Regions from separate parts of the Paenibacillus sp. FSL R10-2778 genome, predicted to be linked through region 1. Evidence: predicted binding sites of a transcription regulator. Region 1 holds the regulator's gene; each other region holds the start of a gene.

Evidence for each region. The regulator LexA, encoded in region 1, represses DNA repair genes until DNA is damaged. The targets are predictions, from matches to a motif close to CGAACATATGTTCG.
Region 2: addB (helicase-exonuclease AddAB subunit AddB) is a predicted target of LexA. The motif match lies at 1,681-1,694, and genes of this name have one in related genera.
Region 3: NST40_RS23525 (ImmA/IrrE family metallo-endopeptidase) is a predicted target of LexA. The motif match lies at 1,716-1,729, and genes of this name have one in related genera.

What each region holds. Positions count from the first base shown of each region.
Region 1 covers NZ_CP151956.1:3,835,672-3,838,928, forward strand. The annotation lists gene NST40_RS16985 (hypothetical protein) at 1-117, opposite strand, end outside; gene NST40_RS16990 (DUF896 domain-containing protein) at 167-376, opposite strand; gene NST40_RS16995 (LysM peptidoglycan-binding domain-containing protein) at 486-899, opposite strand; gene lexA (transcriptional repressor LexA) at 1,151-1,777, shown strand; gene NST40_RS17005 (L,D-transpeptidase) at 1,955-2,293, shown strand; gene NST40_RS17010 (hypothetical protein) at 2,444-2,824, shown strand; gene NST40_RS17015 (hypothetical protein) at 3,047-3,257, shown strand, end outside.
Region 2 covers NZ_CP151956.1:5,341,938-5,345,194, forward strand. The annotation lists gene addB (helicase-exonuclease AddAB subunit AddB) at 1-1,549, opposite strand, end outside; gene NST40_RS24085 (class I SAM-dependent rRNA methyltransferase) at 2,336-3,257, opposite strand, start outside.
Region 3 covers NZ_CP151956.1:5,215,284-5,218,540, forward strand. The annotation lists gene NST40_RS23505 (cytidine deaminase) at 104-520, opposite strand; gene NST40_RS23510 (NucA/NucB deoxyribonuclease domain-containing protein) at 627-1,058, shown strand; gene NST40_RS23515 (hypothetical protein) at 1,140-1,289, opposite strand; gene NST40_RS23520 (YjfB family protein) at 1,439-1,615, shown strand; gene NST40_RS23525 (ImmA/IrrE family metallo-endopeptidase) at 1,779-2,330, shown strand; gene NST40_RS23530 (hypothetical protein) at 2,397-2,558, shown strand; gene NST40_RS23535 (DUF3139 domain-containing protein) at 2,924-3,257, shown strand, end outside.

The DNA of each region.
Region 1 (3,257 bases):
TTCGGCATTCTGGGTAGGAGATTTAGAGGCATAAATCGTATCCTTGCCTTGTTTCTTTCTTTGCTTGTTGATTTGCTGTGTGTTGCGTTGAACCATTCTTTCCCAAGAACGGGCCATGTGCGTTCCCCCTAGTCATCCTGAAATATCTATGAAAAGGAACAGCGAGCTAATGTTTAAGCCCCTTGTTACCTTGTTCATGTTCATCGTTATCTACTACTTCAATAGTATTTAATTGTGCTCGGAAGTTATTGCGGATATTCCCCAGGTAAATTTCACGAAGCTTGGCGCGTTCCGCCACTTCCTCTTGATTAAGGCCTACGCTCTTCTGTTTGCGTGCCAATTCGTTAATTCGCGCGACCAACTCATCAATATTCAATACTTTCCCTCCCCCTATAAATTAATTCTAACTCTGCCATGAGAAAAAGAGCTTGTCAAGGTCTACTCCCTGCAAGCTCTACTGGTCATTCTATTATGTTCTCAGAAAATTAATAAATAGGTAAAGTAAGTATGTCTCCAGCGTTAATTTGACTACTCTTAATCCCACTTGAACGTTTAATTCCTTCTATATAAACAACTGTCTTCATATCAGCTGGTTTATTCTTAAGGGCAATACTCCATAGTGTATCTCCACGTTCAACCACAATCCGCTTCTCTTCCTTCATTATAGTCGTCGATCCTGCAAACACATTTCCCACTACTGTTAGGCCAGATAATACTAGCACGAAAATCAATATTAACTTAATAAAGAAATCTTGACGGAACAACGAAATCATCCCTCCAAGCAAACGTTCCGTTATCTCTTTCACCTTAGCGGAATTACGGGCAACGTCATTATGTCCTATAGATTCAACCACTGGGGCCTTGTCGTAGATGCTGCGGTATGTACTGTATTTTAGCATAATCATCATCCTCCAAACACTTGTTCTTACTTTCGAATTTATAATAACACGAACATGTGTTTTGTTCAATACTATTTCAGAACAATTGTTCTCTTTTTTTTGAGAGACTCAAGCGGTTCATTTTATTATCATTTGTCTACCATTTTTTAACTCTAGCAGATTAATATTTATAATAGTTAGAACTTATGTTTGTGCGAACGGTAGTTCTATGTTATAATTTTCCCAAACATTACTATATGGGGTTGATTCCAATGTCAAAGATTTCAAGTCGCCAGCTGGCGATCCTGGAATTTATACGAAGCGAAGTCCGCAGCAAGGGTTATCCACCTTCCGTCCGGGAAATTGGAGAAGCTGTTGGCCTTGCTTCCAGCTCCACAGTTCACGGTCATTTGGACCGGCTTGAGAAGAAGGGACTTATTCGTCGAGATCCAACGAAGCCACGTGCAATAGAATTACTAGGCCAAGAGGATTCAGAGAATGTTCACCAATTCGCGCAGACCATCTCACGGATTCCTGTCGTAGGTAAAGTTACCGCCGGGGTACCAATCACTGCTACAGAGAATATCGAAGACTACTTCCCACTTCCTACTCACTATGTAGGTGACAACAAAGTATTTATGCTGTCTGTCATGGGTGATAGTATGGTGGACGCAGGCATTATGAATGGTGACTATGTGATTGTTCGCCAACAACAAACAGCGGACAACGGAGATATCGTTGTAGCCATGACCGAAGAAGATGAAGCAACCGTTAAGACCTTTTACAAGGAACGTGATCATATACGGCTTCAGCCGGAGAATCCAGCTTATGAGCCGCTTCGCCTTAATCGCGTAACTATTCTCGGAAGAGTCATCGGATTGTTTCGAGATATCCACTAAGTATGCACTTCTAACATAAAAGGCTGTTCCGCATATGCGGAACAGCCTTTTTTCTACGTTTTTTTGCTTTCCAACCACTTACGAACAATTGTTCCCAATGGCTAAAATGGCCATTTTCTATGAATAACCCTTTAGGCGTTCTGCTCATATCCTAATTAGAAAGGAGTGTTGCGTATAATGCCCAACTACCGAATTATTGTAGATCTGACCCAACGAATGTTATATCTTCTGGACAATGATATTGTGATTAGAGGTTTCCCTGTCGGCATCGGTAAGATGTTAACCCAATCCCCAGTGGGTGAATTCACTATTATTAACAAACAACCCGACCCAGGGGGTCCCTTCGGTGTTTTTTGGATGGGACTGTCTAAACCACACTACGGAATTCATGGAAACAATGACCCTTCCTCCATTGGGAAAGAGGTGTCCCACGGCTGCATCCGGATGTACAACGAGGATGTGTTAGCACTCGCTGCTATTGTCCCTATAGGCACACGAGTAACGATAAGAAATTAAATTCGAATGGAGGCTCGGCAACCCCCAAATCACATTAAAAAATGGGGGTCATTACATAAGTAAGTATTTTTTCATTAGCATACTAGGAGTTTGGTGATTATATGTCGAATATTGTTAACAGGATTGCAAATTGAAAAGGATGTGTTTAGTTTGAATAATTCAAAAATTAGAACCCTCGTCGATTTTAAAGTCGATGCACTGGGTAAGCTGTCCGGTTTACTTTTAAATGATGAACAAGCTAGTGGAAAAAAAGTGAATTTGCTCACCTCTTTTGGCAGCATTCAGGGAATCGTCTCTCCAACCGTCTCCAACAAAGAGGATGTATTTGATTTAAAATCTTTGATGGATGATGTAATTGTAGACGAATACATATCTTATTTGGGAGCAGAACACCCTGATAAAAATTTCAGCTATAACTTTGTTGTCCTCAATGACGTTACTGTAAGACCTTATGCTAGTTATGGGACTCCGATCGAATACAAACAGCTGATTGTTTATACCGATCATATCACTGCCTTCAATTTTCTATAGGTTTACATAATCACCTTAAAAAGCACTCTTTCAGCAACCCCCAATTTTGCATCATTTGCAGAATCGGAAGGTTTCTCTGGGTGCTTTTTTTGGGTTAATCGTGAAGTCGATCCTATAATTCCACGAATTTCCCTTTTAAAAGATACTAGTGGAGATCATTCAGGCATATCTTTCAATAAGCAACAATTTGAGTCTAATGAAATAACTAGGAGGTGTGATTATATGCTGATTATCCTGATGTACTTATTTGCTATTTTAGGAGTTGTTTTAATTCTAAGTGCCGCCATTATAAAATTGAAAACGCTATCTGCTTCATCTGAAATTTCTAAGCTAGTTAATGCGACCTCATCTTTTAACATCAGCTTCACCAAAACATTCATTCCCCCCAATCAATCTCACTTGATCGCACTTAACGAGCCTAATAAAAAATTAG
Region 2 (3,257 bases), 1.5 Mb from region 1:
GCTTTCGCGCAACATCCGTCTCTTCAAGCAGCTTGTACAATGCCGTACAAAGTTCAAGACCGCTACGACTTTTCTGGATTCTTTTCTCAAAAGCAAATAATGGACCTGTTATACTAGCACGGCATCGTTCCATAGTAGCAAGCAGTTCATCATCCATCTGTCTGCCGCCTTCCAGCGACAAGCTAGGAATACCTTTCCAGGAGCGGCCATCTGTCCAGCGGTACCCCTGAATCCCACAAGCCAGCACATAGTTTTCTAAAGCATCCATATCTTCACGCGTAATACTACCGTCTAGCGGAAGCAGAAGCTCCGTCTTTACGCAACGGAATACATCCTCATAACGCCAGCGACGACGCACTACATCCAATGCGGAACGTATAAACTCCACTAGCGGATGATGCAGCTCATTCACCTTCTGGTCCAGAAAAAATGGCACTCCATAATCTTGGAACAACGGCTGAACCAGCTGCTCGTAATCGCCAATATTGCGCATCAATACGGCCATTTCGCCATATTTTGCACCTTCATCCCGCGCCAGTCTAGTCATTTCGCGCAGGGCTCCCTCAACCTCTGCTCTGTGCGAAACTGCGGCGCCTATGGATATAGCCTCTCTTGCCAGTTCATCCGCATCTATCCAAGCCTTCCGGCGATCATATCCCCGTTCAAGGTGAGCAAGTACTGGACTTTCTTCAAAACGCGGAAGAACCGTTGGCTCCAGCAGCTCGTCCCATACATCAATGCCCAGCTCTTCAGCAATTCCACGCAGTTTAATGTAAGTAACCGCAGTTGGGTGAAACAATTCAAGCTCATTCAACTGATCTCCATAGGGGTAAGGACGATCAATTGTAAGCGAAACCGTCAGCCTCGAAGCTTGCTGCATCAATTCTCGAAGCACTACGAATTCCTGCGGAGTAAATCCATGGAACCCATCTACCCAAATCTCTGCCCCGCGAATGTAAGAGGAATCTGGAATATGCTCAGCCAGTTCTGCTAAACGATCCTCTTCATCGATATAAAGACGGGACATTTCATTCTCTAAATCGCTAAAAACCAGCTGCAAATCATCCAGCTTACCCTCAAGAATAGGACTTCTTGCAATAGCTCCTCGCATAGCGGACAGCTGTTCCTCTAAATCAGTGGAACCCAAACAGCAACGTTTCATCTCCGTGTGCAGTTGGTTCAGACGTTCCACAAAACCCGGTCTGTCTGCTGAGGCACCGAATAATTTCAGTTCCTCTTTGCGGCGACTGATGATTTTGTAAATTAACATTTTCTTACCTTCTTCACTGATTGGCAGACTTGCACTGCCACCAGTTTCCTGCTTCACACGATAGGCAAGCCGCGAAAAACTCAGTGTCTGCGCCCGAAGGCTTCCCTTCACATTCCCTACGGTCAGAAGCCCCCGTTCTGCTCCAAAAGAACCTTGCTCTGGCACAAGAATAATAATCGGCGCACCAAGCGGTTCCTTTTCTAAGGAAGAAGAGATAGATTCCCATATTTTTGTTGTCTTGCCACTGCCCGAGCGGCCTAGTAAAAAGGTTACCGGCATAAATGATAGACTCCTTCCGTAGCGGAGAAAATATATAGAATACAGGGTGAAATATCCACCCATTGATTACACTCCATTTAAAAAAGTTCAGTGATTCCTCGTCCCCTCAGTATATCATAACCACACTAATCGGAACATGTGTTTGCTAGTATTTTCTAATGTTTTACAAAGGATAAACAGCTATGAGTACAAATAAAAAAAGCAAACCTCCGGATTTTGGCGGCTTGCTTTTTAGAGTGTTTAGTTTGTTTTTAATGCCAGTTGTGCAACGTTAGATAGGAGCTGCCAATGTCGGAGCATAGGGTCAATGTTAGACTGTTCAGCGTTCGGCGTTCAGCATCCAGCGTTCAATACTCAACACCCCGCACTCAACATTAGCACTCTACGCCGATCGTTTTGTAATCCGCATTCCGCATATCATAATTCAATAAGCATCATTCGTTGTTTACTATTTAGTATTCCGAATTTAACACTCAACATTTCGGCTAGGCTTGTTTCATTAATTACTTAGGGACCCAGGAGCCGTTATTCGTGGATTCAGTGCTGTTATGGCAACTTTTCGGACCCCACTGACGCTATTCTTCGAAAATGTGCTGCATTACGGGTGTTATTGGGGCAATAGCGCCTTTAGGGTCCGTAAGAATTCATTAATGGGCTGTTTACGCTAAATAGAGTCATCTGAGTCCGTTGGCCACTACTTGCCTTACAGCCGACTCACGGCCACCCTACGACCAGCCCTTTTATCTTATTTGTTACTTGGCACTGTAGACCTTTTGATCTTCAGGCTTATTTTTTACTCCGCACTTCAAAAATCGCAAACTTCAGATAGTGTCCTTCGTTAACGCCAAGTATTTGTGGGTGGTCTTTGCCTGCGGCCCGCCATTCTACAAGTCTCAACACCTTGCCAGCATCTTTAGCAGCATCGGCAATCGTTTCGAGGAACAGATCTGGCTGCATATGGTAAGAACAGCTTGCGGTAACCAAATAGCCGCCTTCGTTCACCAGCTTCATCCCGTGCAGATTGATATCCTTGTAACCACGGCAAGCGCCAGCTACTGCACTTTTGGTTTTGGCAAACGCCGGAGGGTCTAGGATGACTACATCCCAAGTTCTTCCTCCACCTGCCGTCATCGGCTTGGATGTGTCGGTTTTGGCTGTTTTGCCTCCGGATTTAGGATTTGTAGCAGCTGCTGCCGTCTCTGTTCCACTGGCAACTGTCGCCCGTTCAGAACGTTCCTCTAGTCCTTTAACCTGATTCCGTAGATATGCAAAAGCATCATCCACTACGAATTCAACACGATCGCTAAAGCCGTTCAGCTCCACATTCACTTTGGCACTCTCAATGGCGTGTGCTGAAACGTCAAGGCAGGTTACTTTTTTCGCGCCATACTTGCAGGCATGCAGCGTGAAGCTGCCCGTATGCGAGAAGCATTCCAGCACTGTCGCACCGTCCCAATAAGGGAACGTTACATGTTTGCCGCTCTTATTAACTGGTAAGGTCTGTAGTGAACCATCCTCAGTTTCAATTTCCTGAAGCGTAATGCCGCTTCGTCCTCCCCAGCCTTTCATGAGCGGAGCAATGGAAGCTCTATTCTCACGTTGGTCAAAGAAGTAACCTGTCTTCTGGCCCTCTTCAATATCAACGACCAGCTTCAGGCCATTCTCGCTCACGGTTACATGCCTTGGACATTCCCCGTACAGCACACCC
Region 3 (3,257 bases), 1.4 Mb from region 1:
GGACATGAAGTTGTAAAATAAGTTGGGACGATATAAGGAACTGCTGAATAAATTCACGGCTCAACAAAAAAAGGAGCTCCGCGGCTCCTCATTACTTTTTTTCTTATCTCGTGTACCTTAAAGGCAATAGCTCAGTGATTTCATATTTAGCTAATCGGTCATCCTCCGATACAATTATCTTGCAGTCTATTCCATAATCCGCAATTAACTCTCGGCACATGCCGCAGGGAGAGACTACTTTAATCTCTTTTTCCTCGCTGTCTGGGTCAGAATGCCTTACCGCAACAATCGTATCAAATTCCTTATAACCTTCGGATATCGCTTTGCCAATCACCATCGCTTCTGCACAGACTGTAATCCTCCCCATGCTGGCTTCCACATGTACCGCTGTAAAAATCTCTCCTGTTTTAGTACGAAGCGCTGCACCCACATGGTGCCGTCCCCATTCATAACGCCTGGTAATTATATCTTCGGCAGCCGTAATAAGCGTCTGATCCTCAATGGTAATTATGTACTCCATATCCAGTTCCGTCCTCCTTTATTTTACCTAATTATATTAAATCGCACTGAATTATGATATAAGATATACTATTTTAAGTGCCAAAAAAGGAGGAGCAGATTTGAAAGTGAAAAAATGGATCTCCAGTCTCATCATTGTTGCATTACTTGCTTTGGCTAGTTACTGGTTTGAACAAAACGGAGAGCCTACAGACCCCTCGTCTCCATCCGATTCGAGTGTTGTTCAGCTAACCTTCCCATCAGACCGCTATCCTGAGACCGCCAAACATATTCAGGATGCCATTGCGAAGGGTGAATCCGCCACATGTACGATTAACCGAGAGCAGGCTGAAGAGAACCGTAAAGAGTCCTTAAAAGGGATTCCCACTAAAAAGGGGTATGACCGGGATGAATGGCCAATGGCTATGTGTAAGGAAGGCGGCGTTGGTGCCGACATTGAATACATAACGCCAAGCGATAACCGCGGGGCAGGAAGCTGGGTTGGCAATCAGCTGGAGGATTATGCAGACGGAACCCGGGTAGAATTTATGTTTAAATAACGGTCTGTCTGACCAGCCCCAGGCAATAGAATAGCCCCACCTGGCATTCGCCAGATGGGGCTACACTGCACATCAGCTAACTTAGAATAAGCAAGCTTTAGTGATGATAACCAGCAAGATGAAAAGTACCAGAATTGCTCCTGTTGAAGTCCAAGGACTACACACCGGACCTACTGATGCTGGACTTACTACCGGACCTACGTTACAACCACAACCATGTTCCATTCCCATTTTCAATTCCTCCTAATGATTAATGACTACAGCACAAGATATGTAAAAAGGAGATAAGCCGTTTGGGCGAATTGGCAAACAAATGCCAATCACCTAATGAATTGAAGGTAGACAGTCGATAAACAGGATATACACAAAGGAGGTGCAATATGGATATAGCTGCATTATCAATGGCAATGAGCCAAGCATCCTTAGCTCAAAATGTTGGGATACAGGTCATGAATATTGCCAAGAATCAGGCTGAAACCCAGAGCCAAACCATGGTGGAAATGCTGGGCAAAAGCGTTGCTCCTAATTTGGGAAAAACACTTGATATTAGTGTGTAATTGCTTTATGCTAAGGATACATGAGAACGAATGTTCCTGTGTATCCTTAGCATTTTTTTACTCTACATAGCCCTTCGGGCTTTTCTTTTGCACATTTATGCGAACATACGATCCCATTAGTGATTTATTAGTGATTTTAAACGAGGTGAATAAGTTGGAGAACATGAAATCATATTATCAAATGACTGTGCTTGAGAAATGGACAGAGGATTTATACAAGCGATTAAATCTTCATCAGCCTTCACAAATTTCAATATCGTATATTGCAGAGCGGCTTAATATCTGGGTTCATTATTTGGATGTGAGAAGCAAGAGCATTGAAGCGTCTGCAGGGATGTACAGCCTGTTTATCGACAACCGCCTTCCAGCCAATCTTCAACGGCTAGAGTTTCTTCATGAACTGTGTCACCTCCTTCGCCATGGCAGTGATAATCAGACCTTGATGCCAGAGCATTTCACGCGGGCACAGGAGGATGAATCCGAGCGTTTTATCTTGTATGCGGCGATGCCTTACTCCATGATCTCCCGCATGACATTGCCTGAGCAACGGGAGGATGCCATCTCCTATCTCGCAGCAGAATTTCAAGTTCCTGCCGAGCTGGCCTTACAGCGGATTGATCAGATCCAAAGACGTGTGTTCCAAGGGCAATTATTGGCCGTGATGGGAAGAAACGAAGAACGACTGACACATATTCGCAACGGATCACGGAGATAATAAGCTTAGTTGCAATAGTGCTCTGCATATTCATTTATGGTGGAATTTCTCGTGAGGGGGAACGACATGGAAGCCATTAAAGTAATTGAATTATTACTTACTCATCCGGATTATAATGTAGATGCAGTACACCCCGAAATCCCGGATTTCGTGGGCATTGAGACGATTGAGGTGGATCACGAAACGGGGACCTTCTCCATTTTATTGCAAGAACCCAAAGAGGACTAAAAGAGAATCATTATTCTTCATAAGTTAAAAGGCAGCAAATATAGTATGTCCCGGCAATTCTTCTTTCGCTTACGCCTGGATTACTATCAGTATTTGCTGCCTTTTTGTATAATCTGTTATGCAGATACAAACTGTATCACACCAATAAGAATTAGAATAACAAATACACCGACAAAACCCCATATTTTAAAACTATAAGATTTTCACCTCCGGCAGCCTCGGACTTGCCTGGTCCTCCAGCATCTTAATTTGCTGCTCCAGCTCCAGTATTTTCTCTTCCTCCTGCGTCATATATCTATGAATGACATACCAGTCTCAGTATATTATCTTATACTATATACAAATTATTTATATGGAGGGAATTAATGAAGAAAAAAACAAAACTAATCTTCATCGTTCTAATCCTTTTAATCTATGGAATAACATCCTTATCCTTCCACTACTTCCAAAATCATATGAACAGAGAAGTCATTCATTATCTAGTAGAGACGAGAAATTATAAGAAAGAAGATTTTGATAAAGTATACACCCAGATTGCCAAAGCTCCCCTCGTAAGTACCACGGTGATTTTTGCAGACGAACCCTACGCAAGATACTTTTATCGAAAAGAAAATGGAAGGATCTTTCAATACAGCAGGGCTCCTGTTAAAGGTAATGATCCTAGCTATACATATAAACATATCGAGGAGAATCTCCCGT